DNA from 2 places in the Granulicatella sp. zg-ZJ genome. Region 1 is predicted to be linked to the other one. Evidence: riboswitches for the same ligand, from Rfam matches in the RefSeq annotation. Region 1 holds a riboswitch; the other holds the start of a gene.

Evidence for each region. Region 1 has a riboswitch for nickel and cobalt ahead of GMA11_RS01980 (heavy metal translocating P-type ATPase). Riboswitches for the same ligand answer to the same signal wherever they lie in the genome.
Region 2: linked by a shared signal. The riboswitch ahead of GMA11_RS07025 (heavy metal translocating P-type ATPase) and the one ahead of GMA11_RS01980 (heavy metal translocating P-type ATPase) in region 1 are both predicted to bind nickel and cobalt.

Annotation. Positions count from the first base shown of each region.
Region 1 covers NZ_WNJY01000004.1:373-17,264, forward strand. The annotation lists partial or broken gene GMA11_RS01945 (Cna B-type domain-containing protein) at 1-678, shown strand, start outside; gene GMA11_RS01950 (MoaF N-terminal domain-containing protein) at 878-1,219, shown strand; gene GMA11_RS01955 (Rrf2 family transcriptional regulator) at 1,223-1,642, shown strand; gene GMA11_RS01960 (RidA family protein) at 1,715-2,092, shown strand; gene GMA11_RS01965 (hypothetical protein) at 2,205-2,363, shown strand; gene GMA11_RS01970 (hypothetical protein) at 2,452-2,640, shown strand; gene GMA11_RS09160 (hypothetical protein) at 2,691-2,888, shown strand; gene GMA11_RS09165 (hypothetical protein) at 2,927-3,103, shown strand; NiCo riboswitch at 3,196-3,315, shown strand; gene GMA11_RS01980 (heavy metal translocating P-type ATPase) at 3,374-5,206, shown strand; gene GMA11_RS09465 (YSIRK-type signal peptide-containing protein) at 5,959-14,001, shown strand; gene GMA11_RS01990 (pneumococcal-type histidine triad protein) at 14,547-16,892, shown strand, end outside.
Region 2 covers NZ_WNJY01000023.1:167-17,058, reverse strand. The annotation lists gene GMA11_RS07080 (McrB family protein) at 1-1,595, shown strand, start outside; gene GMA11_RS07075 (McrC family protein) at 1,611-2,921, shown strand; gene GMA11_RS09210 (hypothetical protein) at 2,918-3,652, shown strand; gene GMA11_RS07065 (hypothetical protein) at 4,106-4,882, shown strand; gene GMA11_RS07060 (Cna B-type domain-containing protein) at 5,298-9,938, shown strand; gene GMA11_RS07055 (MoaF N-terminal domain-containing protein) at 10,138-10,479, shown strand; gene GMA11_RS07050 (Rrf2 family transcriptional regulator) at 10,483-10,902, shown strand; gene GMA11_RS07045 (RidA family protein) at 10,975-11,352, shown strand; gene GMA11_RS07040 (hypothetical protein) at 11,465-11,623, shown strand; gene GMA11_RS07035 (hypothetical protein) at 11,712-11,900, shown strand; gene GMA11_RS09205 (hypothetical protein) at 11,951-12,148, shown strand; gene GMA11_RS09200 (hypothetical protein) at 12,187-12,363, shown strand; NiCo riboswitch at 12,456-12,575, shown strand; gene GMA11_RS07025 (heavy metal translocating P-type ATPase) at 12,634-14,466, shown strand; partial or broken gene GMA11_RS09355 (YSIRK-type signal peptide-containing protein) at 15,219-16,892, shown strand, end outside.

The DNA.
Region 1 (16,892 bases):
AAATATGAGTTTACAGATTTATTAGTCGTAGATACTCCAGAACAACCAACACCGAATATCTATACTGTGAAAGAAATTGGGGAAGCTAACAATCGAGTAACAGTAGGAGACCACACATATACGGTTAATACAGAAGGAACGCAAGCAAATGGTTATACAATAACCAATACCTATGTCGAGCCAATCAAACCAACACCACTACAACCAGGAACAACAAGTGTGAGTGTCACAAAAGTATGGGTCGGAAAAGTAAGTGAAAGTAGTGTACAAGTACAGTTATATAAAAATGGAGAAGCAATAGGTGCTCCTGTTACCTTAAACGAATCTAATCAATGGAAACATGATTTTACAAATTTATTAGTCGTAGATACTCCAGAACAAGCAACACCGAATATCTATACCGTGAAAGAAGTTGGTGAAGCGAACAATCGAGTAACAAAAGGAGCCAACACATATACCGTTAATGTCGAAGGAACTCAAAAAAATGGTTATACAATAACCAATACATATGTTGAACCAATAGTACCTACTAATTCTTCTAATTTAAGTAAAGTATTGATAGAAGAAAATAAAAATTCTATTTTGCCAAAAACAGGAACTATAGATTCTTCTATTTACTCATTAGTTCTATTTGTTATTGCTGGAGTAGTATACTCATTTAGAAATAAAAAAGAATAAGTGATTTTATCAGCCGATAATGAGGAATGTTCTTCGTTATCGGTTTTTTATTTTTAAATTTTAGTATAACATAATTTTATTTGTGTGATTTAATCAAAAATAAAAAAGAACTTTATGAAAAATAATTCTTTTTATTATTATTTTATAACTTACATGTTAAAATACATGTAAGTTATAAAATAACAAAAGGAGAAATATAATGACACTATTTGAAATGTTAAAAGGAAAGAAATTAGATGTACAGTACGAGACAGGGTTTCACTTCATTATGGAATACTTAGAAGAAGGTAAGTTAAAATGGACATCTGTGGGTGAGGTTGAGGACGGTGGTCCTTCAGAGGAAGTAGATCCTTATGAAGCCATTGAATTGGAAAGTGGGAAATATTTTATTAACTGGATTGAAGAAAGTGGTATGACAATATCTCAATTATTAGATTTGAATAATAACGAAGTGATTGCATTTCTAACGTGGGAAGACAATAGTGTTCGTGGAGGTAGAGATACACTTCTGCAAAAAGGTTATGTGACGATTGTAGGTTAAAACATGAAACATTCACATAAATTATCTGATGCTATTCACATACTTTTGTATATAGAAGTATTTTGTGAAGATAAACGTATCACAAGTACAGATATTGCTGAAAGTATCAATACAAATCCAGCATTAGTAAGACAAATTATGTCTCAATTAAAAAAAGCAAATTTGATTGAAACAAAACAAGGTAGTGCTAAACCGAGACTTTTAAAATCTTCTAAAGACATCACATTATTTGATATTTTTCAAGCAATTCATGAAGAATCATTACTTGAAATTGATAAAAATACGAATAAAGAGTGTCCGTTGGGTAATACAATTCAAACAGTCCTTACGAGTACTTATAGAGAAATAGAAAATAGTGCCTTCAATAAGATGAAAGAGATTTTTTTAATTGACTTGAAAAATGCGATAGATAAATTGATATAATTATTCGTAAAGTTGCTATCATCATGTGTTGATGATATATTAAATGAACAAAACTGATGATGGAGGTATTATATGAAAAAAATAGAAAGTGCTAAAGCACCGGCAGCTATTGGTCCTTATTCTCAAGCAATACAAGTAGGAAACACTGTCTATGTTTCTGGTCAACTACCAATTTGTGTTGAAACAGGTGAATTTGCAGGTAGTACGATTGAGGAACAAACAAAACAATCATTAGAAAATATCCAGTTTATTTTAAGTGAGGCAGGATTAACGATGAAAAATGTTGTGAAAACAACTGTTTTATTAAAAGATATTGCTGATTTTACAAAAATGAATGATGTATATGCAAGTTATTTTTCAGCACCGTTTCCTGCAAGAGCCGCTTATCAAGTGGCAGCTTTACCAAAGGATGCTCTAATAGAAATAGAAGTCATTGCTGTTGTGGGATAGACATCAGGGATAAACCAATGTTGGTTTGTCCTTGATTTAATCAGATTTTTAACATGAAAGCATTCGTATTTTTATAGGCTTGCGGTATAATAAAAGGTAAAGGAGGGGTAGAATGAAAGTCTATCGTATCAGTCCATTTGCTTTAATTTGGCAATTTGTAGCGACTGTCATTGGTATAGGTATTGTTTATTTTATTCTCGATTATTTTTTAGTTTTAAAACCGCTATCTTATTCAGTGGTATTTTATTTCTTCTTATTTTTGTTTCATTAGTAAGGCAGATAAATATGAAGATTGCGATTGATGATACGAGTTTTTGTATTTTTGAGAAAGGTCAAAAAAGTGCTATGCCTTTGATAGTGTGTCACTATATGCAAAAAAAGAGGATAGTCATTTGACACTTTATGTAAACGATGCCGGTCATCAAGAAGAATTTGATTTAACATTATTTGGAAATTTTAAATATTATCAACTTCTTGATGATCTTCGGATAACTGGTGAAAAAAGTTCTGTGACACATCTAAATGTGTTAAAAGAGATTAAAAAATAAAAAAGAAAGGAGGAAATATTATAGAAGAATTTATTAACGATTTTTTCTCAATGGGTCCAATGGCATATGTTTTTATAGGAATTGTGATTTTAGGATGTATTCTAAGTGTTGTATCTTATAAAATGAATAAAAGTTCTAAACAAAAATGGCTATCTCAGCATCCAGGAGCGGTAAAAATTTCTTTTAATAGAGGAAATCAAATTATTACGCAAAAAGATTTTTATGTACATGTGTTAGTGGTGAAGTAGCAATCTTTTTTGAGAGTGGTCAATATTTAATTTATGCTATGCCGAGAACAGTTGTGCTTGAAGTGACTTACTCATACACAAGACCTGGTGTGATTTATAAAAATGTCACAACAACAAGGGGGTCTTCTAAAGTATCATTAACTGTTGAGAGTGGAAAAGCATATCTTTTATCATTTGATAAAAAAGAAGAACAATTTATTTTATCTGAAGAATAAAAAAGAACAAAATTTTTGGTAAAAAAGTGAATTTTTTCTCAAACTTTTCTTGACAAAATATGTCATTTCTTTTATTATATATGTATAGAAATAAATTATTTTTTGAACAAGCAGTAAAGAGCAGTAATGGCTCTTTACGTAGCCGGGTCTATAAGTGTTTAGACAGCAGAAAAATGTTTAGTAAATGAACTGAGCATATCTGTGAGACAGTACGAACTGTCCACGGGTATGCTCTTTTTTGTATTATCAAATAAAAAGGAGAGGAAAAATATGTTTGATTTACTAAAAACAAAGGAAGGAAAACTATTTGTGGCAGGGAGTATTAGTCTAGGTATCGGTTTATTATGTGAGCAGATACAGCTATCAGGAAGTCCGTTGTGGTTATGTCTTGCTAGCGTATTATTAGGGTATGAAATTGTCAAAGATGTTATTTCTGATATTGTTGAAGAGCATAGATTAAATGTTGATTTTCTAATGATATTATCGGCATGTGGTGCCATCTCTATTGGGTATTTTAGCGAAGCGGCTATTTTATTATTTATTTTTTCTGGTTCAGAAATGTTAGAGGATTATGTGTATCAAAAATCAATGAAAACAATGGAATCGTTAATGACACATATTCCAAAACAAGCAATGGTTTTAAAGGAAGATGATACGACAGAAATTGTAGATATTGATCAGATTGATATTGGACAAACATTGATTGTTAAAAAAGGAGAGCAAATTGCTTTGGATGGAACAGCTTCTAAAGTGATGCTCGTGAATGAAAGTGTATTAACGGGAGAGAGCATTCCTGTATATAAAGAAATTGGTGATGATGTATTTGCTGGAACAATCAATATTGGAGATACGAGTGTTTACGTCGCAACAAAAACAAGTCATGATAGTGTATTTTCACATATTGTATCCTTAGTTAAAACAGCTAATAATAGTAAAAGTCATTTAGATAAACGTATTCATCAAATACAAAAAACGTATGTGCTAGGTGTATTGATAACAGTTGTATTCTTTATTACTTATTTAATGTGTATCCAAGGATTGAGTTTTACAGACGCCTTTTATCGAGGTATGATTTTATTGACTGTCGCAAGTCCATGTGCGCTTATTGCATCAATGACTCCAGCTATGCTCAGTGCGATGAGTTTTGGTGCTAAAAATGGTATTTTAATCAAAAATGGGAATGCATTGGAAAAAATGATGCGTATGACGACTTTATTTAGTGATAAAACGGGAACATTAACAACAGGTCAATTTCGAGTACATCATTATCATTTGGATAAACCAGAGGTTTTACCACTTGTGCTGTCTATGGAAAGTCAGTCATCACATCCATTGGCAAAGTCAATTATGACTTATTTTAAAGATGTGTCTTATCCGACATTACCACAAGATGTAGTCATTCAAGAGATTGCAGGTTGTGGTTTACAAATGAATCAACTATCTATTGGTAATAAGCGTTTTATGCGTGATTGTACAGATACACATCATTATTTAGAAAAAGAAAGTCAAGGAACATTATTATTTGTTTCAGAAAATAACGAAGTCATTGGTTATTTTGAGTTGGTTGATGCAGTACGAAAAGATGCTCAAGAAATGGTAGAGGTATTTAAAACACATCTTGTAGATGTTGTTATGCTTACTGGAGATAGAGAGCACGCTGCAAAAAGTGTTGCGAATACATTAGGATTACCTAAGTTTTATGCAGAGTGTTTGCCGGAGGATAAAGTAACATATATGCAACAATATAAACATGATGAGAAAGTTGTAGGTATGATTGGAGATGGAATCAACGATGCTCCAATTTTAGCTCATGCAGATGTTAGCATTGCAATGGGGAGTGGTACCGATATTGCCATGGATGTTAGTGATGTTATCATTACACAAAATCACTTATCAAAAATTGCTTTATTGTATGAACTGAGTCAAAAGTATGGGCGTATTACAAGAGTCAATATTGCTTTTGCAATTAGTGTGATTTTAGTACTTATTTTATTAAATATGCTTGGTATTCTAGATTTAACGAAAGGTGTTTTTTTCCATGAAATGTCAACGATACTCGTCATTTTAAATGGATTACGTCTACTAGGTTTTCAGAAAAAATAAGATAGATATGGTTTTTTCAAGTGTATGAAAACGTATATTTATAAAATGGAAAGATAGACTAAATTGATTTTTGATAAACTTATAAAAAAGTATATAAATCTAAGAAAGTATCCGACGTAAACATTTGTTTACGTCGGATACTTTTGTTTAAAACTTATTTTTATTTGAAAAAGTAAGTGAAATAATATTAAAAAAATCCTAAAAAACTAGACTTTTACGGACAAGCAAAATGAGAAAATATGAAAAATAGATATATTATTTTCATGTGTTTATTTTCATAAAACTCTTTTTATTTTGTGAATTAGAAAGGCTAACGGTATACATACCCACCCCCATTATTCCATTATAAACATTTGTACAAAAATGTCTACTTAAATGGACAAACACATATTATTCACTAAAGAAAGGAGTGTACAGTTTTTGATGTTTCTTAAACTGACTGTTGGACTTATAAATACACTATATAAAGTATTTGTAAAAAAGTATGAGAATAATGATGAAAAAAGATTTTATGTGCAAATGAATAACAAAATTTATTTTTTATAAAGGCTGAATATTAATTTGTAGAAATGAGAAACACTGGTTGTAACACTGAAAGATAGATTGATTAGACGGATTATTCTTTATAGTCGTCAATGTTCAAGACGGTATTGGAGATACTCATCAAAAAAGAAACACAGAAACAATATATTCATAAAGAAGTGTTATGACAAAAAGAAAAACATAAAATATGATAATTATTAGGAGGTTATATGATTTTTAATAAGCGACAAAGATTTTCTATTCGTAAATTAACAGTTGGAACGTGTTCTGTTTTATTAGGGACATCGTTATTTGCAGTAGGAGATTCAATCAACAATAATGTGCTTGTTGCACATGCAGAAACACCAACGCTTGATACAGGAGGTGCATTAACTATTGGACGTTTTAGTAATAATGGTGATTATTACTATGTACAAGCATCGGGACGTGCAGATGCTAATCCAAAATACAGTGGTCTTATCTATGAAGTAGATGTAAAAAATAAATCTGTGACACCAATTTCACAAGATAAAATGTCAAATGGTCAAAATGTTTACGACCATTTAAAAGAACAAGCTGCTAAACAAGGTTTTTCAGCTGGAACAGATAATTTACGTTTTAATGGTTTAGGTATTTCTCAAGATGGACGATATGCTTATATGATCGGATTTATGGGTGATATCAATACAATGATCAATGGGCAGGCAAATCCAAATAGAACAAATATTGTTGGGGTATATCGCTATGATATTACTAAACACTATTGGGAATTTGTCAGCGATGCGTCTACCTGGGCAGATAAAGCGATTATGCGAACAAATTCATGGACAGCCGGTGCTGTCAATCCAGTAGATGGTAAATATTATTTTGGGATGCACACACGTGATTATGATCCATCTTTTAATAAAGTACAACCTGGAACAGAAGATGAATTTAAAAAAGCAACAAGAGACCATACATTTGATATTTATTTCCGTTTCTGGTCTTATGATCCAGCAACACAAAAAGTAGAACCAGTTGGATATGTTGATTCAACGCTTTTTAAAAGCAACTTATTTGACACTTTTGAACGCTTTTTCAGAGCTGGAAGTTGGGCTGTAGGTAGTGATATTTCCTTTGATAGTGAAGGGAATATGAGTTTATTATTGAATCAATTCAATACACCAGATTATTACATTTTAACAGTAAAAGCTGATCAAGTGGAAAAAGGTGCAGCTACACAAGATAATTACACAAAATTAGAAAGCTACTTATCTAAACGAGTACGTATTGTAGATGCAACATCTGGTGATAGTACAGGTGCAAATGATGCAACGTGGGCAATCGGAGGTATTGGTTTAACATCTGATGGTAAAATTTTTGCCAATAGTGGACGTCAAGTTGCTGTTGTGAATCCGGATAATGCAGCAGGTGAATATTTCTATAATCATAGCACAGATCCGTATTGGGGGGATGGTGCGTCTATTCCAATATTAACGGTAAAAGGAAATGTATATCGTGAATATTATATTGCTAATACAGAAGAAAAATTAGCTGGAGATATTGGAACGGTTGTTAATAATGAATTTATCGCTATTCTACCTGCACAAGTGACTATGGGTAGAGAGGATGTTGTAACAAATGAATTACTTTATACTCCATATACATCAACAGATGTTCCAGAATTTATTCGTTCAGTAGAAGGTAAAGTATATCGCTTAGTGAGAGAAAATGGTGTGCCTAAATTAAAAGATGGCTCAGCACCAGAATCTGGTAATGTCACAAAAACCGACCAAGTGATTAAATATCAATATGTGCTAGATGAAACGATTGATACACCACAAATTGCAACAATTAAATATGTTGATGAATTAGATAATGTTGTAGCACCACAATCATCTGTTGTTGGAAATACAGGTGCTGAGATTATGTATGACACAACACCAATGATTAATGTTTTAAAACAAAAAGGATATGAATTGGTAACAGATGGTTTTAAAGATCGTCCAACAGAAGACACAAATTATGATAAAATTCCAGATAAATTAGGAGAGGAAGGACAAGTCTTTAAGGTTGTTGTAAGACCTAAAGAAACGACTATTACACCTAACCCGGATAGTGAAACGAATAAAGTACCAAATCCTCATGATCCAACGGGTAATACACCGGTTAAACCTGGAGAATCTATTGTGATCACACCAACTCGAGAAAATCCGGATGAATCAATATGGCCAGTAACAGGTTTAGATGAATCTGATTTAATCAGTACAGTCGATCGTGTAATTAATTATGTATACGATGACGGTACACCAGTTATGGAAAATGGAGAACCAAAAACAGTAATTCAATCATTAACGTTTAAACGTACGGCTACAGTAAATCATGTGACAGGTGCGATTACTTATGGAGAATGGCAACCTGTTACAACAAACGAAATGCCGGAAGTGACAAGCCCTACGATTGACGGTTATACCCCAGATCAAGTAACGGTAAAAGCAGAAACAAACTTAAACGGTGAGTCAGATCCACAAGACGTGACGGTTGTTTATAAAAAACTTCCAGATCAAGCAGCAAAAATCAATTATGTTGAAGAAACGACAAATAAAATAGTTGCTGCCTCAGATTCGGTAAAAGGTAAAGCAAATGAGAAAATCAATTACGATACAGCTCCGAAAATTGAAGAATTGAAAAAACAAGGATATGTACTTGTCTCAGATGGCTTCACAAAAGATGATGGTCAAGTATACGATACAACAGAAGATAAATTAGCTGAAGATCCAAGCCAAGTCTTCACAGTAGTTGTAAAAGCATTGAAAAAACCAGTAACACCAGCAGAGCCTAAGCCAGAACCAAATACACCAGTTGAACCAAATGAACCAAATGGACCTCAATGGCCTGCAACAGTAGATCAATTAGACTTAACAAAAACAATTACACGTACAGTATCTTATGTCGATACAACAGGTAAACCAGTTGCTGAAACAAAAACAAATACGGTGACGTATGAACGTAGTGCAACCGTAAATATTGTTACTGGCGAAATAGAGTATACGCCTTGGATGCCAAAAAATGCTGATAAAACATTAGAGGGACAAGTGCTGCCAGTAGTTGAAGATCATGATATTGTTACAACAACAAATAATGGTACAATTGTTGACGCGAATACAACAACACAACCAGTTGAGACAACTGAAAATTCAAAAGATATTGTTGAAGTTGTTGTATATGCACCAAAAACACCAGAAGTCAAAGAAACTCAAGTAGCGGTTATTCGTTATATTGAAGAGGGTACCAATAAAACAGTTGCTGATCCAGATACAAAAACAGGGTTTGCAGGAGATAAAATTGACTATAGTACAGCATCAAAAATTAAAGAGTTGAAAAAACAAGGATATGATTTTGTATCTGATGATTTTACAACTGATGCTGGGCAAACATTTGATGATCAAAAAGATACGGTTGGACAAGATCCTACTCAAGTCTTTACAGTAGTTGTGAAAAAGAAAATATCCACAATCACACCAAAACCAGAAGATCCAACAAATAAAGTACCAAATCCGAATGATCCAACAACACCAGTTGAACCAGGTCAACCAATTGATCCAACACAACCAGACGGACCAAAATGGCCAGCAGGTGTAGCTGAAAAAGATTTAGTACGTACTATTACACGTAATATTACTTATGTATACAATGATGGTAAACCAGTTGAACAAGATAAAGCACCAACTGTAACACAAACATTGACATTCACAAGAACAGCAGAAGTAAATCATGTAACAGGTGAAGTGATTTATGGTGAATGGACACCAGTAACAACAGATACAATGGATAAAGTTGATTCACCTGAAATTACAGGGTATACACCACATTTACCAAGTGTCGATGCATTAACAAACTTGACTGGTGATTCTGATCCACAAGATGTTCAAGTTATTTATGTTCCAAATGAAGTAGTACAACATGCAACCATTACGTATAAAGATATAAATGATCCGAATAAACCAATTATTTTAGGTGATGTTGATAAAAGAAATGGTGCTACTGGTGCAACAAGTGATTACTCAACGAAATCACGTATTGATGAATATGTGAATCAAGGATACGAATTAGTTCAGGACGGTGTACCAACAAAACTTGTGTTTGATAATGAGAAAGATGAGTCTGATGCAAATCCAACACAAAAATTTGAAGTAACATTAAGACATAAATTAACACCAATTATGCCTGATCCAAATAATCCGGATAGTCCAATTCCAAATCCAAATGATCCAGAAGGAAATACACCGGTTGAACCAGGTCAACCAGTAAATCCAAATAATCCAGATGGACCAAAATGGCCAAATGAAGTAAAAGAACTTGTTAAGAAAGCAACACGTACAATTCGCTACCGTTATGCAGCAACACCGGATGATAATGCAGAAAAAGTATTTGAAGATGTTGTTCAAGAAGTTGTGTTTACACGTTCAATGACGATTGATAATGTGACTGGCGAAGTAACGTATGGTGAATGGACTGCTGTTAAATCAGAAGCTCCTGAAGTTACCTCAAAAGAAAAAGACGGTTATACATTTGATAAAGCAAGTGTTGAAGCTGAAACAGCAACAATTTCTCAAGATGGTGTCATTACTGGTCTTTCAGATAAGAAAGTTTTATATACACCAGTGGCTCCAACACAAGTAGGGACAGTAACTTTTAAAGTAAAAGATACTGGAGAAGTGAAACACACAGAAAATATTTCTGGTAAAGAAGGTGACCAATTTGGCTATGATCCTGCTGGAAAAATCAAAGAATATGAGCAACAAGGTTATACAGTAACGAATATTGGAGATAAAGATAAAAATCCATATTCTTCAGAAGGAACATTTGACGGTATTCCAGACAATTCACAAGACTTTGTTTATGAATTGGAACCACGTGTAGAACCAGTTAAACCAAATGATAATCCACCTGTACCAGGTCAACCAGTTAATCCAGAAAAACCAGACGGACCAAAATGGCCTGAAACAGTTAGTCAATTAGATTTAACGAAAACAATTACACGTACGGTATCTTATGTGGATGTAACAGGTAAAAAAGTTGCTGATACAAATACAAATACTGTGACGTATGAACGTACAGCTATGGTGAACTTAGTTACTGGTAAAGTCACTTATGGTGACTGGACAGCCAAAAATGGAGATTCAATATTAGAAGGAAATCCGTTACCAACGGTTGAAAATCATGATATTGTTGTAACAACAAATAATGGAACGGTTGTTGAATCAGACACAACAACAAAACCAGTTGAAACAACTATTGATACAAAAGATATTGTTGAAGTTGTTGTATACGCACCAAAAGCACCAGAAGAAAAAGACACACAAGTAGCAGTTATTCGCTATATTGAAGAGAATACAGAAAAAGCTGTTGCAGATCCAGATACGAAAACAGGGTTTGCAGGAGATAAAATTGAATATAGTACAGCTGAAAAAATTACTAAGTTAGAAAAACAAGGGTATGAATTTGTGTCTGATGACTTCACAAATGGTGGAGAAAAAGTATACGATAGTATAAAAGATAATGTAGGAGAATATCCAAGCCAAGTCTTTACTGTTGTGGTAAGACCAATTATTAAGACAATAACACCTAATACACCAGAAGGTGAAACACCAAAACCAGGTCAACCAGTTAATCCGGATGATCCAAATTCACCAAACTGGCCAGAAGATTTAAAAGATAAAGATCTTTCAACTATTAAAGTAGTTACTCGTGAAATTAGTTATGTGAATGATAAAGATGAAGAAGTTCATGAAAAATTTGTTGACGGAGTAACATTTGTACGTGAAATAAAAGTTAATCTTGTAACGGGTAATGTGACTTATGGTGACTGGAAAGCGGAAAATAATGATTCTGTTCTTGATGGGCAAAAATTACCAGTTGTGAATGGATATATTGTTACATCAGCTACAAATGGTGACAAAGATGTTGAACCAAATACAACTGAAAAATATGTACAAGTAACAGGAGATTCATCAAATATTGTTGAGAAAGTTGTTTATACACCAATTGGAAAATGGATTCCAGAAATCCCACAGGGTGTAGAACCAGTTGATCCAAATCCAACGGATGATAAAGATCCAAAAGATCCAGTAGATTATCCAAATAATCCAACAGATCCAACAAAACCAGGTGACCCAACAGACGAAACAATTCCTTATGTGCCAGGTTATACACCACAAGATCCAAGTGGAAATCCATTAACACCGAAAGATCCAACGGATCCAACGAAAGGTTATAATCCTCCACCAGTACCAGCAAATCCAAAGCAAGATACAAATATTCCTTATGTGAAGGATAAAGAAACAGTGGATCAAAAAGGTAGTGTTAAATTTATTGTTACGGGTACAAACGAAGAAAAACATAATGAACCATTAACAGGTAAAGAAGGCAAAAAATTTGGCTATGATCCTACTGAGAAAATTAAAGAATACGAACAACAAGGTTACACAGTAACGAACCGTGATAGTTATGATAAAGAGGATACTTTTGATAATATTCCGGATAATTCACAAGACTTTGTGTTTGTATTAACACCACGTATTGAGCCAGTTACACCAAATGGTGAGAAACCTGTACCAAATACACCGGTTGATCCAAATAAACCAGACGGACCAAAATGGCCAGATACAGTGAAAGATTTAGTGTTAACTAAAGAAGTGACACGTACGATTTCATACATTGATAACAAGGGACAAGAAGTAGCTAAGACATTCTCAACTACGGTTACATTTGAGCGTGAAGCGAAAGTGAATTTAGTTGATGGTAAAATTACTTATGGTGACTGGAAAGCTAAAAATAGTGACAGTACTCTTGAAGGTCAAACATTACCAGTAGTAGCAGGTCATCAAGCAACAACAGCAATACATAATAGTACAGTGGTTCATCCAGAATCCACTCAAGAAGATGTAGTTGTTGATGAGAATGCAACGAATATTACTGAAGTTGTTATCTACACACCTAATACAACACCAGCTGAAAAGGCATCTCAGTTGGCGATTATCAAGTATGTGGATGAAACAGGAACACTTGTAAAAGAGATTAAGAATTCAGTTGATACTGTTGTTGGTAAAGAGGACGAACCAATTAAGTACACAACAGATGCTAAGAAACAGGAACTTATCGATAAAGGCTATGAAATTGTAAAAGATGGCTTTACAATACCTGGAGGAAGAGTTTTTGATGGAGTCGAAGATGTTGTTGGAAAAGACCCAAGTCAAACATTTGAAGTAGTTGTTAGACCTAAATTCTCTACAATTACACCAAAACCAGAGGATCCAACAAATCCACTTCCAAATCCAAATGAACCTACAACACCAATTGAACCAGGTCAACCAATTGATCCAAAACAACCAAATGGACCAAAATGGCCAGCAGGTGTTACTGAAAAAGACTTGGTAAAACAAGTGACACGTATGATTAAATATGTGTATGAAGAAGATGGAAGAGAAGCGGATGCTACTCGTACAGAGACAGTAACCTTTACACGTGAAGCGACTGTTAACCATGTAACTGGCGAGATTGTTTACGGTGAGTGGAAAGTTAGCCATGAAGTTGATTCTGATAAGAATAAAGATGGTAAATGGAATGAGGAAGCATCAAAACTAATTAAAGGATACGTTGCTGATAAAGCTGTTGTGGAAGAAGAAACACCAACGGAAAATACTGCTGATAAAACAGTAGTTGTTACCTATAAAAAACTAGGTAGCTGGATTCCAAAATTACCAGACGGAGAAACACCAAAAGATCCAATCCCATATCCAAATGATCCAAATGGAGATCCAACTATTCCAGGTACTCCAGAGAATAGTGAAGAACCGATTCCATATGTTCCTGGATATACACCTGAAGATCCAGAAGGTAATCCGTTGAAACCAGTAGATCCAGAAAATCCGTCTAAAGGATATATTCCACCGAAATTGCCAATGAATCCAATTGAAAATATTGAAATTCCTTATAGACCAAATTCAGAAGAAGAAAAACCAAATATGCCAAAACCGGATAAACCAGCTCCGGAAAAACCAAAACCAGATATGCCAAAACCGGATAGACCAACTCCGGAAAAACCAAAACCAGATATGCCAAAACCAAACAAACCAACATCAGAAAATCCAAGTCCTAATAAACCAGCAAGTCAAAACTTGCCACATACAGGTGAACAAGGACAAGATACAATGTTCTACGGAGCGACTGTCTTTGGATTAGGTATGATGATTGCGGCATTGAGAAAACGATTGGAAGAAGAAACAGAATAACAGTGTTTTATTTGTCTGGAAAACACCCTAAGACATCATCTTAGGGTGTTTTTGGTGTTCTGTAACTCTATACCGAATGGTATTGATGTAATGAAAAGGTGATGAATGGTTAAAGCATTCACCATCTTTTTATATTTTTCTATCGTTGAGAATAGTCGTGTATAGTTACCATTGCTTTATTACACATCAACTCTTTAGGTAAAAAATAAGGGTTTAGTCCAATATGATGACATTACCATAATGCATAAAAATAGAGTGATATAAAAAGTGAAGTGTTTCATAGCTGATAAAAAAAGGGTTTCTAATAGATATTTATAAATGATATTGGGTATTTCCTGTTTTTAAGTCCATTTTTATTTAAAAACTTTAATTGACAAGAGGATTTCAGAATAAAGTATATATTGTTCTTGATGCATAAATTTATTTAAAATACATACTATTTTGCACAATAAACCTATTATGAAGCCATATAATAGAATTGACATCTTATGTAAAATCCTTTATTATACAAAATGTAACTATTACGATTTGTGAAAGGGAGAAAAATGAAGAGAAAACATATTATTATCGGAACAGTAGGAGCGGTTGCGTTAACAAGTGTGTGTGCTTTTGCGTTGTTGCAATCACAAACAAATAATGTAACGAAAATGGAGGCACCCGTATCCAATAAGCAAACAGAAAATACAAAAGACAAAACAGCATTATATGAAACAATTGCAAATCAAATTAAACAAAACAAACCAGTACCCGTTGTGGGTAGAGTTTTTGAAAATGGTTATTTATTAAAGCACGGTAATCATTATCACTTTGTTCATGGTAAAGTACCTGAGAATGCTATTTTTGAAAAAATGGTTGAAAAACAAGATTATTATGTGTTTGATCCAAAGGATATTGTAGAAGAAAATGAATTAGGGTATGTCGTACGTCATGGAGATCATTTCCACTTTATTCCAAAAGGCAGTGTGAATAACGGCACAACAATAGCACATCATGATGAGCACAAAGTAGACCATGAGCATGATGATTATGTATTTAGTCCAAGTGATGTTGTTGGTGAAACAGAAACCGGATATATTGTACGTCATGGAGATCATTTCCACTTTATTCCAAAAGGTAGTGTGAATAATGGTACAACAATAGCACATCATGATGAGCATGAAGCAGGCCATGACCATGAGCATGATGATTATGTGTTTAGTCCAAGTGATGTTGTTGGTGAAACAGAAACCGGATATATTGTACGTCACGGAGATCATTTCCACTTTATTCCAAAAGGCAGTGTGAATAACGGCACAACAATAGCACATCATGATGAGCATGAAGTAGCTCATGACCACGAACATGGTGTAAATGATATAGTGAATAAAGAGCATGAATCAGATAATACGCACGAAGGTCATGAATATCACGATGCAGATAATTCAATGCATGACGATAATGAACATCATAGTGAAGAAAATGAACATCATCAATTTGCATTTGATCCAAAAGATATTGTGAGTGAAGATGAAGAAGGATATGTTGTACGTCATGGAGATCATTTCCATTATGTTTACAAAAAAGATCTTCCGTCTGATTTTGTGAAACCTCATGAGGAAGAAAAAACAGAAGAACCAAAAACAGAAGAGCCAAAACCAGAAGAACCCACGAATTTGCCAGATGATTTAGAAGAAAAAATAAACTATATTATAGCGGCGTATGGTGTTCCAAGAGAAGCGATCAAAGTCCATAATGGATACTTTGTATTTAATGAACCGACACATGAATATGATCCATCCCATATTCATCCGTATGCTATTCCTATTAACAAATTAAAAGTACCTGTTATGACAGATGATAAAGAGGCAGATTTTGAAAATGAATGGTTATCTATTGCAGAACGAATGGGTATTTCTCCGGAGCAATTAGAAATTAAAGATGGCTATTTTGTTATTTCACATGGTGATCATAGTCACTATGTGAAAATTATGTCGGGTGGAGAAAAAGAATACTTCAAAAATAAATTGCCAGATATTGTTGGAGCCTTTGTTCGTGGTGATTTAGATAAAGATGTTGTTATCAATAAAGCACAAGATCTTGAAAAACAAGCAGAGGATACTTATAAAGATGATCCTAAGCAATTAAGACGTATTAAAACAGCTTTACGTCAATTTAAAGAAAAAGTTGCTTTAGGTGGTAATTCAACGCAAGGTTATTTAGACATGTTGACAGCTTTTGAAAAACAATATATTTCGTTAAATGAAGAAGAAGCGCTGTCCGAAGAAGATCAAGCATTGGCGCAAAAACATAGTGAGCTTGTTGATAAAATTAATCGATTGAATTTATCAAGATTTTCAATAACAAAAGAAAATCTGCTAGATAAACTTTATAAAATTAGTGAATCAAAAAATCTTCAACGATTAAATGATTTGGATATATATATCAATGGATTTAATGATTTGAGAGCAAGACCTGGTATTACTGGGTTACAATTTTTAGATTATTTATTAGCTCATGTGGACGATAGAGAATTGTCTTATGATACAAGAGAATTTGTGTCAGATGCGATTTATGAATCTTATGAAGCAAGTATTATGAATCGCAAATCTATTTTCTCTATTTTCCATTTGATTGCAGACGCTAAAGATGCAATCCGTTTGTCTCATGAAACACCCGCAGAAACAAATAATACAACAACGGGTCCAAAATATGCAAGATTAGACGAACCATTTGAGTGGAGAGTGCCGTCTGTTCGAGAAGATGCGAAACGTTTTGTAGAAGATGTTAGAGGGTTGATTGGACCAACTGATCCAACACCAACACCGTCAAACTTCAAAGAAAAACCTGTTTCTGATACACCAAAGGAAGATATGGTAGTGAATAGTGTAGAAGATGATACTACAGGTAATGCG
Region 2 (16,892 bases), on a different contig from region 1:
AGTGGAGTCCAATGGGATCTGGTATCGAGATTAAATCGAGTGTTTTACCAGAATTGAAAAAGATGTGGTTAGAACTAATTGGCAAGAAAGCTGACGACGTTACATACTGGCCAAGTTTAGAAGAATATGATCCGGGAATCACAAAAGAGAAGTGGACCGAATTGCTTAATAATCCGGATGTTACAAATAAAGATAGCCTAAAAATGTTCAAGATGATACTTGAACTGGGTGGGAAATCTACATGTGCTAATCTTGCTGAAATCTATGGAGGTTCAGCTGGTTCATATAATAACTGGGGACGTATCTTTGGTGAGAGAGTACATAGAAAGACGAATTGTCCACTTTGTGTTGATGGAGGTCGTCAGCGCTATTACACAGTTCCGTTTGTTGGGAGATATGTAGTAGAAAAGGGTAAACGTAGATACTCTTGGAAACTTAGAAACGAATTGGGGGAGGCATTAAAGGGAATGGATTTATCTCATATTGATCTTACAACGGAGGAAGAATCAGTAATTGCATACGATAAAAATATGATCCTGTATGGCCCTCCAGGAACAGGTAAAACATACAGCACTGCAATTTACGCTGTGGCTATTTGTGATCAGCTTGATCTGGATAGTGTAAAAGCTATGGATTATGACGAAGTGATGATTCGTTATCGTGAACTGCTGGATACAGGTAGAGTGGCGTTTACTACTTTCCATCAGTCTTATGGATATGAGGAATTTATCGAAGGCATCAAACCAGTATTGAATTTTGGAGATGACATAGGATATACGATTCAAGATGGAGTTTTTAAAGCATTTTGTAAAGGTGTAACTATGCCAGAGAGTAATGAAATTGATCGTAATGCTAAAGTGTCGAAAGTTGTGCTTGAATCTGGTGATTTAGTTCAAAATAATAAGGTGTCATCAAATAAGAATTATGTGTTTATTATCGACGAGATCAATAGAGGAAATATCTCAAAGATTTTTGGTGAATTGATTACGTTGATCGAAGACACTAAGAGAGAAGGAATGGATGAGCAGGCTGCGGCAGTTCTGTCTTATTCAGGAGATCTGTTTAGTGTTCCGTCTAATGTATATATTCTTGGAACAATGAATACTGCAGATCGTTCGATTGCTTTAATGGATACTGCCCTTCGTAGAAGATTTCAGTTTGTTGAGATGATGCCAGATGCGAATGTACTCAGAGATATTAGTGCTGACAAGGTAGATGATCTTGATGTTGTAGAAATGCTTGAAAAGATTAATGAACGTATTACTTTCCTCTATGATAGAGAACATACAATTGGTCATGCGTTCTTTACAAAACTTGCAAAAGATCCAACAATAGAAACCCTAAGGGCAATCTTCGAAAATTCTGTTATTCCGCTTCTTCAGGAATACTTCTATGAAGATTATCAGAAGATCCAGTTGGTCCTTGGTGATAATGGAAAGACAGATCCTTCAACGAAGTTCATTCTTGACGAAGAGGTTAAAGTCAAAAGTATATTCAAGGGCAATGCAGATGATGTTGTTGATCTTCCTGACAAGAAATACACCATCAACAGTGAGGCATTTGATAACCTTGAAAGTTACAAACAGATTATATAAAGCGTGGTGAGATAAATGGATAAATTGCTAGAGGTGAGAGAGTTTGATACTATTACCGGAAATGTTGATTTCGAAAATGATGAAAAATATAAATATCTTGATACAGCGACTTTCCATAACCTTGTGGAATTTATCCATGAATTCTCAGGAGATGAAAAAAATGCTGATGCATTGGATTTTATGCACATTTCTTATAAACGTAATGTTGGTGATATCGTAACTATCAAGAATTATGTAGGTTTGATCCAGATGAATAGCGGTTATCAGATACAGATACTTCCTAAGATTAGCTTTGATTCTGGAGAAGACACTGGTAATAAGGAAACAAAAAGAATATTCCTGAAGATGCTAAAAAGCATGAAGGATTTTCCTAGTAAGGTATTTAATGATTCTAGTTTAAAAGTGGATCGCATGAATCTCTATGAGATTTTTATAAATATGTATCTGCAAGAAGTACGACAGCTGGTTAAGCGTGGCATTAAATCTGCATATGTTGGACAAGAAGATAATCTCAAATTCTATAAAGGGAAACTTCTTACAAGCCAGCACATAAAAACAAACATGGCGCATAGGGAAAGATTCTATGTTGCCTATGATGAATTCCATCCAAATAGATCAGAGAATAAACTTGTCAAAGCGACATTACTTAAATTACAGAAGTTGACAACGAGTACTGAAAACTCAAAAGAGATTAAACAGTTGTTGACAACATTTGAAATGGTGGAACCTTCAACGAATTATACGAAGGATTTTTCACAGGTGAAAATTGATAGAAATACGAAAGACTATGAAATGCTTATGCAGTGGTCTAAGGTATTTCTTATGAATAAATCATTTACAACATTCTCTGGTAAGAATACATCAAGGGCATTGTTATTTCCAATGGAGAGTGTATACGAAAGTTATGTAGTGCAGCAAATAAAGAAGGTGCTAGGACCGGCAGGCTGGGAAGTGTCAAGTCAGGACAAAGGATATTATTTGTTCATGGATCCAAGACGCCAGTTTGCGCTGAGACCAGATATCGTTTGTAAGCGTGGTGATAGAATCGTCATAATGGATACCAAATGGAAAAGCCTCATCAATAGTGAACACGCCAATTATGGTATTTCTCAAAGTGATATGTATCAAATGTATGCTTACTCTAAGAAATATGAAACATCAGAAATCTGGCTTCTCTACCCATTAAATGATGAGATGCGTGATTATTCTGATATAGAATTTGAATCTGGCGATGGAACAACAGTCAGACTGCATTTTGTTGATCTGACACGTATGCCAGAAACGCTGGAAGAATTAAGAGATAAGCTGGAGGTGATTGAGTCATGACAATCGAGGAAAAAGTAATAGAAGTCATCAATGACTATGTCAGCTCAAATGGAACTACATCAAAGATGACGCCGGATCAATTGTACAGTCTTGTGACAGCTACATATCCTATGAACAGGAACAGCTTTTTGCCGGCAGATTATTGCTATAACAGAACTAATGAAGGTATCGATTTTGAAAAACACTCACATCTTTTTGAAAGAACTGATGACGGAAACTATCTTGTTTTAGGTGAAGACTATCTTTATTCTGGACCTGTATATTACAGATGTAGAGGTGAAAAGGAAGATAGTATACGAGGCGTATGGACTAATGGCTCATTTGAAGAAGGTGCTGCAGTTGTAGATACGATAGCACTTCGCCTTAATGACCTGTTTGATGGGATTAAAAATACACTTAAGTTAATTCCGGTAACTGTATCAGCAGAAAAGAATATCGTTTCAGTAGGCATTCTAGAATTGTTGGTATACGGAATTAGTGTCGAGAAAGAAGTGTATAAGATATTCAATGTTACTTCTGACTGGGCACAAAAGACCTCTTATCACTGCGATGAAGCTAAAGATGGCACGTGGTTCTATTATCTGGAAACAATCGATGAGTGTATTGGTGAAGTGAAACGCCTTGTATCATTTGAAATTCAGAAATCTGGACAGGCTAACCATACAAGTGAAGTGAGTCAGATGGTTTCTCCTACGACCTTTGAAAATACATATACACATTTTGTTGAGTAGGCAGATAGAAATGCTGAATCAAAAAAAGCACAAGGTTTAAAGATTCCTTATGTTTTTAAGGAAAGACCGATTTGTGATGGGCAGATTTTAAAGGACAGTATGGCCAAGGTACTTCAAGTGTGACACCTTATATGAATTGGTGGGTGGTATCGATATACTGCCTTTTTGAGAATGGAAATATCATCATGTGTATTGAGGAAGAAAGATATGCTCATTTAAAGAAAATTCAGATCAAACCATTACGATATAGTTTGATTGGTAATAAGAAGGTGAACACTGCGGTGTTCTATGCAGTACATAAAACTTATGTAGATTATGGAGAATTATATGAAAAGTTCCTCCAGGTTTGCGAAGAGATAATGAGGTTAGGTTTAAAGTAAGATCGTTTAGTAGGAGACTTCTTACAATGACTATTTAATATGCGTATACATATCAAGTAAGGAGGACTAATAGATGAATTATAAAGAAACAGGTTTTAGACCGTTTTATCAACACTTTTGTGTATTACCAATAACAAAGACAACGAAGGCTGCTCTTGTTGATTTCCCTGGTGCAAAGAAAGCAAATGGTGTACTTACCTACGGCTACTATGATAGTGAAGATGGATTGACATTAGAAGTAATTGCAGCAGCACAAATAAAGGACGGAAATGCAAGCTTTTGGGAAACATCTAAAGAAACAAGATCCTTTATTAGAGTAGGAGCCGTCGCTGAAGATGATTTCCTTTTCTTTGCAGATGAGGATAGAAGCTTAGCGAATCGTTATGAGGATAAAATCGAGATGCTTCATTATTATGATGCTGATGAAGAAGTTGAAAAAACAAGAGAAATGTCTTTCCTAGATAGTTGTAGACATGAAAATTATATTGACGATATCCTTGTGTATCTGTGTAAGGAGGGCAATCAGCCAGAAGGTTGCTGGACGAGAATTATCGGTCTTGGAGATCATTTCTTTATGGGAATTCTCTTAAACGAGCCAGATCAGGATTTTGGTTATCACGTAAGTAAGATGTTAAATTATGTTATTTCTGTTATTGGTTTATCTGTAGTTATACCATTAGCGATTAGTTTTTCTACAGCAGTTATTAATATGTTTAATTCGAATATTAAGGCAACAGATCATATGCAATTACTTAATAATACTATAGCAGATAAGATAGTTTATATATTAGTAATTGTGTTACTTGCTATTCCAGTTTGGAATAGCAAAATAGAAAAATTGAATAGTTAAAATCAAATACTTGAGTTATAGTTTCAAGTCTTTATTCATATATTTATTATAGAACTTCTTTTTTTGAATACTCACTACAATCACAATAAGATAAAATTTCTATAATCTTTTAACAATATACAGTATTTGCTGCTTTTTTCATAAATTTTAAGACTTATATTATTAAGACCTGATATTTTTAAAACAAACAAAAAATACAGAATAAAATATTCGTTCTACTACATTAACATATTCCCTGAATAACTTCTATTGTTGATACATTTCAAAAAAATGTCAAAATGATGAATTAGACAATAAATTGTAAAGTTTTTCCGAATAAATCCTTGACAAATTACGGATGATTGGTCGTATAATATGTGTAATAATATATTCAAATTTTTATCAAAAAATAAAGTATAAAAGGAGTATGCACAATATGAGTACAAAAAGTTTAAAATGGCATTCAGTATTTGTGATTTTTTTCACTTGCTTGTTTTGTATGAATTTGAAAACGATTTATGCTACAACAGTTACTGTTAATACTCAAGATGAACTTATTCAAGCATTGGAATCAAATAGCGATAATATTCTAATTAATTCTTCTTTCGAAATATCTCGTTCTATTGATTTATCCCAAAAAACAGTTGAAATAACAGCATCTGATGGTGTTGAATTAACAACAAACGGTTTGATAGAGAATATGTTTATCGCTTCTGGTGGACAAGTTACTTTTGAAAATATTCGTCTTAATGGGAATAATCAATCTCGTTTATTTCTTGTTACTAATGGTGCAACATTAACGCTAAAAAATACCATTGTAAAAAAAGGAACGACTCAATTATTTGAAAAGAACATAATAGATACTGTAAATAAACAACGTTATAGTGGTGGAGCTATTTTTGCGGAGCATGCAACATTAAATTTAGAAAATGTTGAATTTATAGAAAATACAACTAAAAAAGATACCCCTGTCGTTGAAAAACCGGGTGATCCTATTTTAGCCCCTCACGGTGGAGCGATTTATGCTGGAACGAGTACGATTAATATTGTAGGTGGACGCTTTAGTCATAACAGATCAGGATCTTCACCAAATGGTTCAAATGGAGAAGGTGGAGCGATCAAACTAGAAGGTGGATCTAAACTTTATATTAATAAAGATGCAGCTTCAACTGATAAAACTACTACGGTATTTGAAGAAAATAGCAATGATGATTGGCAAACAAAAGGTGGATATCAAGGTGGAGCTATTGAAGCAACTGATAGTGAAGTTGTTATTTATGGAACAACATTTAAAGTTGCTGGTCCATTTAATACTGGAGGAGCTATTAAATTTGAAAATGTATCTCATGCTGAAGTTCATCATTCTAATTTTACTTTATTAGAGGGAAAAGGGGAAATTGGTGTTGCAGGTGGAGCAATTACTTCAGAAGGATCACATTTGACAATTTCCAATACAACTATGTCTGTAGGAGATGGCACACGTGTTAAAGAAGCAGGTGGGTTAATCCAAGTTGTTGGAAGTGGAACATTTAATTTAATCGATTCTACTTTAGAAGGTCGTGGAGCATTTTGGAATGCAGGAAAATATACTGCTAAATATGGTGGAGCTATTTCATTTTATACAGGTAGTACCGTTACTGCTAAAATAGAAAATACAACTATTCGTAATTTTATGGCAGATGTATCAGGTGCTGCTATTGCGATTTCAAATCAACGAGATGAAGTATCTGGTGTTGATTTAACTTTGAAAAATACGAGATTGATGAACAACGCAGCTTATACATGGGGAAATTTGTCATATGGTGGTGGCATGTTTATAGGACCAGGTAATACCGTGTTTATGGAATCAGGCTCTATAACTGGCGGCACGGCTTCCAATAATGCGGGTGCTATTTATAATCAAGGTAATTTAACATTAACAGGCGGTGTTAATATATCAAATAATGTAGGTTACCAAATGGTTGGCGGTATCTATAATGCAGGGTATTTAAAAGTAGATAATGCCATTATACAAAACAATACAAAAGGAGATTGGTCTGTTGGCAATTCACACCACTTAAAACAAGGAGAATTAAGTGGCGAAAATATTTACGCTGCAAAAGATGTGATTATCACGCCAAATGCAACCATTCAAGGTGGAGATGTTCGTGTTTTAGACGGGCAATCTTCGATTATTTTAACGGGTGCATTAACGAAACCGATTAATGTTTCTATTAGTGAAACACCTAAATTGATAGCTACCGGTATTGCTACGGGATATATTGAAAATGCCAATCGTCACGTTGGTTATGTTGTTGCTAGAGGGGCGAATAATAATGAATTTGCAAATGAAAAATTAAATACAAATGCTTATGAAGCGACTAGTGAAGATGCTAAGTTATTACATTATGTAAGTAAAGACACTACTCAACCGATTGCACCACTTTCAGATCATACAAGTGTTGGAATGTGGGATTTTGTATTAAACCCAATGACTAAGCAAGTTGTTTTAGGACAACGTGCTAAAATGATTTATCATGCAAATGGCGGAACTTTTGATTCAGGGACGGAAAAAGAGTTTTTATATACAATATATAGTTCAACTGATCCTTGGACAGATATTCCACAATTAAAATTATTGGATGACACTTCTCAACCGACACGTCCAACGTATGCTTTAGTCGGTTGGTATAATCATCATGCAGATGGCACAGAAGATAATAATCCAATAACAGATGCAGAAATAGTAGCAAATAGAGATGCCAATCCATTCGATTTTTCATTACGATTTGCATCTGGAACAACACCGATTACCAATATTATCACTCCAAATGTATTGCATGCGTATGCAGGATGGGAAAAACAGATACAAGTTCAAGTTACAAAACAATGGGCTAGTCGTGTTAAAGAAACGAGTGTTACTGTTCAATTGTATAAAAATGGTAATCCAGAAGGAAACCCTGTTCAATTAACAGAAAATGGAAATTGGACATATACATTTATGAAGCTTCCAAAATATAAATCGGAAAATTTAGAAAATGTATACACAGTGAAAGAAGTTGGGGAAGAGAACAATCGAGTAACAGTAGGTGACCATACATATACTGTTAATGTGGAAGGAAATCAAGAAAATGGCTATACGATAACCAATACGTATGTACCAGGAAAAACGGAGTACACTGTAAACAAAGTCTGGGTGAATGGACCAACAGAAAAACCAACGATTTCAGTACAGTTGTATCAAAATGGAGCAGTTTATGGTAAAGCCGTAGAATTGACTTCAGGTACAACAAGCCATACATGGCGTGATTTACCAGCAACAGATAATAGTGGAGTAGCTTACACCTATACAGTAGATGAAGTTAACGTTCCTGCAGGGTATGAAAAAGCAGTTGTAGATAATACTATCACGAATACGTATGTACCAGGAAAAACGGAATACACTGTAAACAAAGTCTGGGTGAATGGACCAACAGAAAAACCAACGATTTCAGTACAGTTGTATCAAAATGGAGCAGTTTATGGTAAAGCCGTAGAATTGACTTCAGGTACAACGAACCATACATGGCAAGACTTACCAGCAACAGACAGTAGTGGAGTAGCTTACACCTATACAGTAGATGAAGTCAACGTTCCTGCAGGGTATGAAAAAACAGTTGTAGATAATACCATCACGAATACGTATGTACCAGGAAAAACGGAATACACTGTAAACAAAGTCTGGGTGAATGGACCAACAGAAAAACCAACGATTTCAGTACAGTTGTATCAAAATGGAGTCGTTTATGGTGAAGTCGTAGAATTGACTTCAGGTACAACAAGCCATACATGGCGAGACTTACCAGCAACAGATAATAGTGGAGTAGCTTACACCTATACAGTAGATGAAGTGAATGTTCCAGAAAACTATACGAAAACCATTTTAGGTAATACGATTACAAATACGTATGTACCAGAGAAAACAAGAGTTAGTGTTACAAAAGTGTGGCGTGGAAATGTCAGCGAAAATAGTGTACAAGTACAGTTATATAAAAATGGAGAAGCAATGGGTACTCCTGTCACCTTAAACGAATCTAATCAATGGAAATATGAGTTTACAGATTTGTTCGTTGTAGACACTCCGGAACAAGTAACACCAAATGTATACACAGTGAAAGAAATTGGTGAAGCTAACAATCGAGTGACAGTAGGAGACCACACATATACGGTTAATACAGAAGGAACGCAAGCAAATGGCTATACGATAATAAATACCTATGTTGAGCCAATCAAACCAACACCACTACAACCAGGTAAAACAACTGTAAGTGTCACAAAAGTGTGGCGTGGAAACGTCAGCGAAAATAGTGTACAAGTACAGTTATATAAAAATGGAGAAGTAATGGGTGCTCCTGTTACCTTAAACGAATCTAATCAATGGAAATATGAGTTTACAGATTTATTAGTCGTAGATACTCCAGAACAACCAACACCGAATATCTATACTGTGAAAGAAATTGGGGAAGCTAACAATCGAGTAACAGTAGGAGACCACACATATACGGTTAATACAGAAGGAACGCAAGCAAATGGTTATACAATAACCAATACCTATGTCGAGCCAATCAAACCAACACCACTACAACCAGGAACAACAAGTGTGAGTGTCACAAAAGTATGGGTCGGAAAAGTAAGTGAAAGTAGTGTACAAGTACAGTTATATAAAAATGGAGAAGCAATAGGTGCTCCTGTTACCTTAAACGAATCTAATCAATGGAAACATGATTTTACAAATTTATTAGTCGTAGATACTCCAGAACAAGCAACACCGAATATCTATACCGTGAAAGAAGTTGGTGAAGCGAACAATCGAGTAACAAAAGGAGCCAACACATATACCGTTAATGTCGAAGGAACTCAAAAAAATGGTTATACAATAACCAATACATATGTTGAACCAATAGTACCTACTAATTCTTCTAATTTAAGTAAAGTATTGATAGAAGAAAATAAAAATTCTATTTTGCCAAAAACAGGAACTATAGATTCTTCTATTTACTCATTAGTTCTATTTGTTATTGCTGGAGTAGTATACTCATTTAGAAATAAAAAAGAATAAGTGATTTTATCAGCCGATAATGAGGAATGTTCTTCGTTATCGGTTTTTTATTTTTAAATTTTAGTATAACATAATTTTATTTGTGTGATTTAATCAAAAATAAAAAAGAACTTTATGAAAAATAATTCTTTTTATTATTATTTTATAACTTACATGTTAAAATACATGTAAGTTATAAAATAACAAAAGGAGAAATATAATGACACTATTTGAAATGTTAAAAGGAAAGAAATTAGATGTACAGTACGAGACAGGGTTTCACTTCATTATGGAATACTTAGAAGAAGGTAAGTTAAAATGGACATCTGTGGGTGAGGTTGAGGACGGTGGTCCTTCAGAGGAAGTAGATCCTTATGAAGCCATTGAATTGGAAAGTGGGAAATATTTTATTAACTGGATTGAAGAAAGTGGTATGACAATATCTCAATTATTAGATTTGAATAATAACGAAGTGATTGCATTTCTAACGTGGGAAGACAATAGTGTTCGTGGAGGTAGAGATACACTTCTGCAAAAAGGTTATGTGACGATTGTAGGTTAAAACATGAAACATTCACATAAATTATCTGATGCTATTCACATACTTTTGTATATAGAAGTATTTTGTGAAGATAAACGTATCACAAGTACAGATATTGCTGAAAGTATCAATACAAATCCAGCATTAGTAAGACAAATTATGTCTCAATTAAAAAAAGCAAATTTGATTGAAACAAAACAAGGTAGTGCTAAACCGAGACTTTTAAAATCTTCTAAAGACATCACATTATTTGATATTTTTCAAGCAATTCATGAAGAATCATTACTTGAAATTGATAAAAATACGAATAAAGAGTGTCCGTTGGGTAATACAATTCAAACAGTCCTTACGAGTACTTATAGAGAAATAGAAAATAGTGCCTTCAATAAGATGAAAGAGATTTTTTTAATTGACTTGAAAAATGCGATAGATAAATTGATATAATTATTCGTAAAGTTGCTATCATCATGTGTTGATGATATATTAAATGAACAAAACTGATGATGGAGGTATTATATGAAAAAAATAGAAAGTGCTAAAGCACCGGCAGCTATTGGTCCTTATTCTCAAGCAATACAAGTAGGAAACACTGTCTATGTTTCTGGTCAACTACCAATTTGTGTTGAAACAGGTGAATTTGCAGGTAGTACGATTGAGGAACAAACAAAACAATCATTAGAAAATATCCAGTTTATTTTAAGTGAGGCAGGATTAACGATGAAAAATGTTGTGAAAACAACTGTTTTATTAAAAGATATTGCTGATTTTACAAAAATGAATGATGTATATGCAAGTTATTTTTCAGCACCGTTTCCTGCAAGAGCCGCTTATCAAGTGGCAGCTTTACCAAAGGATGCTCTAATAGAAATAGAAGTCATTGCTGTTGTGGGATAGACATCAGGGATAAACCAATGTTGGTTTGTCCTTGATTTAATCAGATTTTTAACATGAAAGCATTCGTATTTTTATAGGCTTGCGGTATAATAAAAGGTAAAGGAGGGGTAGAATGAAAGTCTATCGTATCAGTCCATTTGCTTTAATTTGGCAATTTGTAGCGACTGTCATTGGTATAGGTATTGTTTATTTTATTCTCGATTATTTTTTAGTTTTAAAACCGCTATCTTATTCAGTGGTATTTTATTTCTTCTTATTTTTGTTTCATTAGTAAGGCAGATAAATATGAAGATTGCGATTGATGATACGAGTTTTTGTATTTTTGAGAAAGGTCAAAAAAGTGCTATGCCTTTGATAGTGTGTCACTATATGCAAAAAAAGAGGATAGTCATTTGACACTTTATGTAAACGATGCCGGTCATCAAGAAGAATTTGATTTAACATTATTTGGAAATTTTAAATATTATCAACTTCTTGATGATCTTCGGATAACTGGTGAAAAAAGTTCTGTGACACATCTAAATGTGTTAAAAGAGATTAAAAAATAAAAAAGAAAGGAGGAAATATTATAGAAGAATTTATTAACGATTTTTTCTCAATGGGTCCAATGGCATATGTTTTTATAGGAATTGTGATTTTAGGATGTATTCTAAGTGTTGTATCTTATAAAATGAATAAAAGTTCTAAACAAAAATGGCTATCTCAGCATCCAGGAGCGGTAAAAATTTCTTTTAATAGAGGAAATCAAATTATTACGCAAAAAGATTTTTATGTACATGTGTTAGTGGTGAAGTAGCAATCTTTTTTGAGAGTGGTCAATATTTAATTTATGCTATGCCGAGAACAGTTGTGCTTGAAGTGACTTACTCATACACAAGACCTGGTGTGATTTATAAAAATGTCACAACAACAAGGGGGTCTTCTAAAGTATCATTAACTGTTGAGAGTGGAAAAGCATATCTTTTATCATTTGATAAAAAAGAAGAACAATTTATTTTATCTGAAGAATAAAAAAGAACAAAATTTTTGGTAAAAAAGTGAATTTTTTCTCAAACTTTTCTTGACAAAATATGTCATTTCTTTTATTATATATGTATAGAAATAAATTATTTTTTGAACAAGCAGTAAAGAGCAGTAATGGCTCTTTACGTAGCCGGGTCTATAAGTGTTTAGACAGCAGAAAAATGTTTAGTAAATGAACTGAGCATATCTGTGAGACAGTACGAACTGTCCACGGGTATGCTCTTTTTTGTATTATCAAATAAAAAGGAGAGGAAAAATATGTTTGATTTACTAAAAACAAAGGAAGGAAAACTATTTGTGGCAGGGAGTATTAGTCTAGGTATCGGTTTATTATGTGAGCAGATACAGCTATCAGGAAGTCCGTTGTGGTTATGTCTTGCTAGCGTATTATTAGGGTATGAAATTGTCAAAGATGTTATTTCTGATATTGTTGAAGAGCATAGATTAAATGTTGATTTTCTAATGATATTATCGGCATGTGGTGCCATCTCTATTGGGTATTTTAGCGAAGCGGCTATTTTATTATTTATTTTTTCTGGTTCAGAAATGTTAGAGGATTATGTGTATCAAAAATCAATGAAAACAATGGAATCGTTAATGACACATATTCCAAAACAAGCAATGGTTTTAAAGGAAGATGATACGACAGAAATTGTAGATATTGATCAGATTGATATTGGACAAACATTGATTGTTAAAAAAGGAGAGCAAATTGCTTTGGATGGAACAGCTTCTAAAGTGATGCTCGTGAATGAAAGTGTATTAACGGGAGAGAGCATTCCTGTATATAAAGAAATTGGTGATGATGTATTTGCTGGAACAATCAATATTGGAGATACGAGTGTTTACGTCGCAACAAAAACAAGTCATGATAGTGTATTTTCACATATTGTATCCTTAGTTAAAACAGCTAATAATAGTAAAAGTCATTTAGATAAACGTATTCATCAAATACAAAAAACGTATGTGCTAGGTGTATTGATAACAGTTGTATTCTTTATTACTTATTTAATGTGTATCCAAGGATTGAGTTTTACAGACGCCTTTTATCGAGGTATGATTTTATTGACTGTCGCAAGTCCATGTGCGCTTATTGCATCAATGACTCCAGCTATGCTCAGTGCGATGAGTTTTGGTGCTAAAAATGGTATTTTAATCAAAAATGGGAATGCATTGGAAAAAATGATGCGTATGACGACTTTATTTAGTGATAAAACGGGAACATTAACAACAGGTCAATTTCGAGTACATCATTATCATTTGGATAAACCAGAGGTTTTACCACTTGTGCTGTCTATGGAAAGTCAGTCATCACATCCATTGGCAAAGTCAATTATGACTTATTTTAAAGATGTGTCTTATCCGACATTACCACAAGATGTAGTCATTCAAGAGATTGCAGGTTGTGGTTTACAAATGAATCAACTATCTATTGGTAATAAGCGTTTTATGCGTGATTGTACAGATACACATCATTATTTAGAAAAAGAAAGTCAAGGAACATTATTATTTGTTTCAGAAAATAACGAAGTCATTGGTTATTTTGAGTTGGTTGATGCAGTACGAAAAGATGCTCAAGAAATGGTAGAGGTATTTAAAACACATCTTGTAGATGTTGTTATGCTTACTGGAGATAGAGAGCACGCTGCAAAAAGTGTTGCGAATACATTAGGATTACCTAAGTTTTATGCAGAGTGTTTGCCGGAGGATAAAGTAACATATATGCAACAATATAAACATGATGAGAAAGTTGTAGGTATGATTGGAGATGGAATCAACGATGCTCCAATTTTAGCTCATGCAGATGTTAGCATTGCAATGGGGAGTGGTACCGATATTGCCATGGATGTTAGTGATGTTATCATTACACAAAATCACTTATCAAAAATTGCTTTATTGTATGAACTGAGTCAAAAGTATGGGCGTATTACAAGAGTCAATATTGCTTTTGCAATTAGTGTGATTTTAGTACTTATTTTATTAAATATGCTTGGTATTCTAGATTTAACGAAAGGTGTTTTTTTCCATGAAATGTCAACGATACTCGTCATTTTAAATGGATTACGTCTACTAGGTTTTCAGAAAAAATAAGATAGATATGGTTTTTTCAAGTGTATGAAAACGTATATTTATAAAATGGAAAGATAGACTAAATTGATTTTTGATAAACTTATAAAAAAGTATATAAATCTAAGAAAGTATCCGACGTAAACATTTGTTTACGTCGGATACTTTTGTTTAAAACTTATTTTTATTTGAAAAAGTAAGTGAAATAATATTAAAAAAATCCTAAAAAACTAGACATTTTTGTACAAATGTTTATAATGGAATAATGGGGGTGGGTATGTATACCGTTAGCCTTTCTAATTCACAAAATAAAAAGAGTTTTATGAAAATAAACACATGAAAATAATATATCTATTTTTCATATTTTCTCATTTTGCTTGTCCGTAAAAGTCTACTTAAATGGACAAACACATATTATTCACTAAAGAAAGGAGTGTACAGTTTTTGATGTTTCTTAAACTGACTGTTGGACTTATAAATACACTATATAAAGTATTTGTAAAAAAGTATGAGAATAATGATGAAAAAAGATTTTATGTGCAAATGAATAACAAAATTTATTTTTTATAAAGGCTGAATATTAATTTGTAGAAATGAGAAACACTGGTTGTAACACTGAAAGATAGATTGATTAGACGGATTATTCTTTATAGTCGTCAATGTTCAAGACGGTATTGGAGATACTCATCAAAAAAGAAACACAGAAACAATATATTCATAAAGAAGTGTTATGACAAAAAGAAAAACATAAAATATGATAATTATTAGGAGGTTATATGATTTTTAATAAGCGACAAAGATTTTCTATTCGTAAATTAACAGTTGGAACGTGTTCTGTTTTATTAGGGACATCGTTATTTGCAGTAGGAGATTCAATCAACAATAATGTGCTTGTTGCACATGCAGAAACACCAACGCTTGATACAGGAGGTGCATTAACTATTGGACGTTTTAGTAATAATGGTGATTATTACTATGTACAAGCATCGGGACGTGCAGATGCTAATCCAAAATACAGTGGTCTTATCTATGAAGTAGATGTAAAAAATAAATCTGTGACACCAATTTCACAAGATAAAATGTCAAATGGTCAAAATGTTTACGACCATTTAAAAGAACAAGCTGCTAAACAAGGTTTTTCAGCTGGAACAGATAATTTACGTTTTAATGGTTTAGGTATTTCTCAAGATGGACGATATGCTTATATGATCGGATTTATGGGTGATATCAATACAATGATCAATGGGCAGGCAAATCCAAATAGAACAAATATTGTTGGGGTATATCGCTATGATATTACTAAACACTATTGGGAATTTGTCAGCGATGCGTCTACCTGGGCAGATAAAGCGATTATGCGAACAAATTCATGGACAGCCGGTGCTGTCAATCCAGTAGATGGTAAATATTATTTTGGGATGCACACACGTGATTATGATCCATCTTTTAATAAAGTACAACCTGGAACAGAAGATGAATTTAAAAAAGCAACAAGAGACCATACATTTGATATTTATTTCCGTTTCTGGTCTTATGATCCAGCAACACAAAAAGTAGAACCAGTTGGATATGTTGATTCAACGCTTTTTAAAAGCAACTTATTTGACACTTTTGAACGCTTTTTCAGAGCTGGAAGTTGGGCTGTAGGTAGTGATATTTCCTTTGATAGTGAAGGGAATATGAGTTTATTATTGAATCAATTCAATACACCAGATTATTACATTTTAACAGTAAAAGCTGATCAAGTGGAAAAAGGTGCAGCTACACAAGATAATTACACAAAATTAGAAAGCTACTTATCTAAACGAGTACGTATTGTAGATGCAACATCTGGTGATAGTACAGGTGCAAATGATGCAACGTGGGCAATCGGAGGTATTGGTTTAACATCTGATGGTAAAATTTTTGCCAATAGTGGACGTCAAGTTGCTGTTGTGAATCCGGATAATGCAGCAGGTGAATATTTCTATAATCATAGCACAGATCCGTATTGGGGGGATGGTGCGTCTATTCCAATATTAACGGTAAAAGGAAATGTATATCGTGAATATTATATTGCTAATACAGAAGAAAAATTAGCTGGAGATATTGGAACGGTTGTTAATAATGAATTTATCGCTATTCTACCTGCACAAGTGACTATGGGTAGAGAGGATGTTGTAACAAATGAATTACTTTATACTCCATATACATCAACAGATGTTCCAGAATTTATTCGTTCAGTAGAAGGTAAAGTATATCGCTTAGTGAGAGAAAATGGTGTGCCTAAATTAAAAGATGGCTCAGCACCAGAATCTGGTAATGTCACAAAAACCGACCAAGTGATTAAATATCAATATGTGCTAGATGAAACGATTGATACACCACAAATTGCAACAATTAAATATGTTGATGAATTAGATAATGTTGTAGCACCACAATCATCTGTTGTTGGAAATACAGGTGCTGAG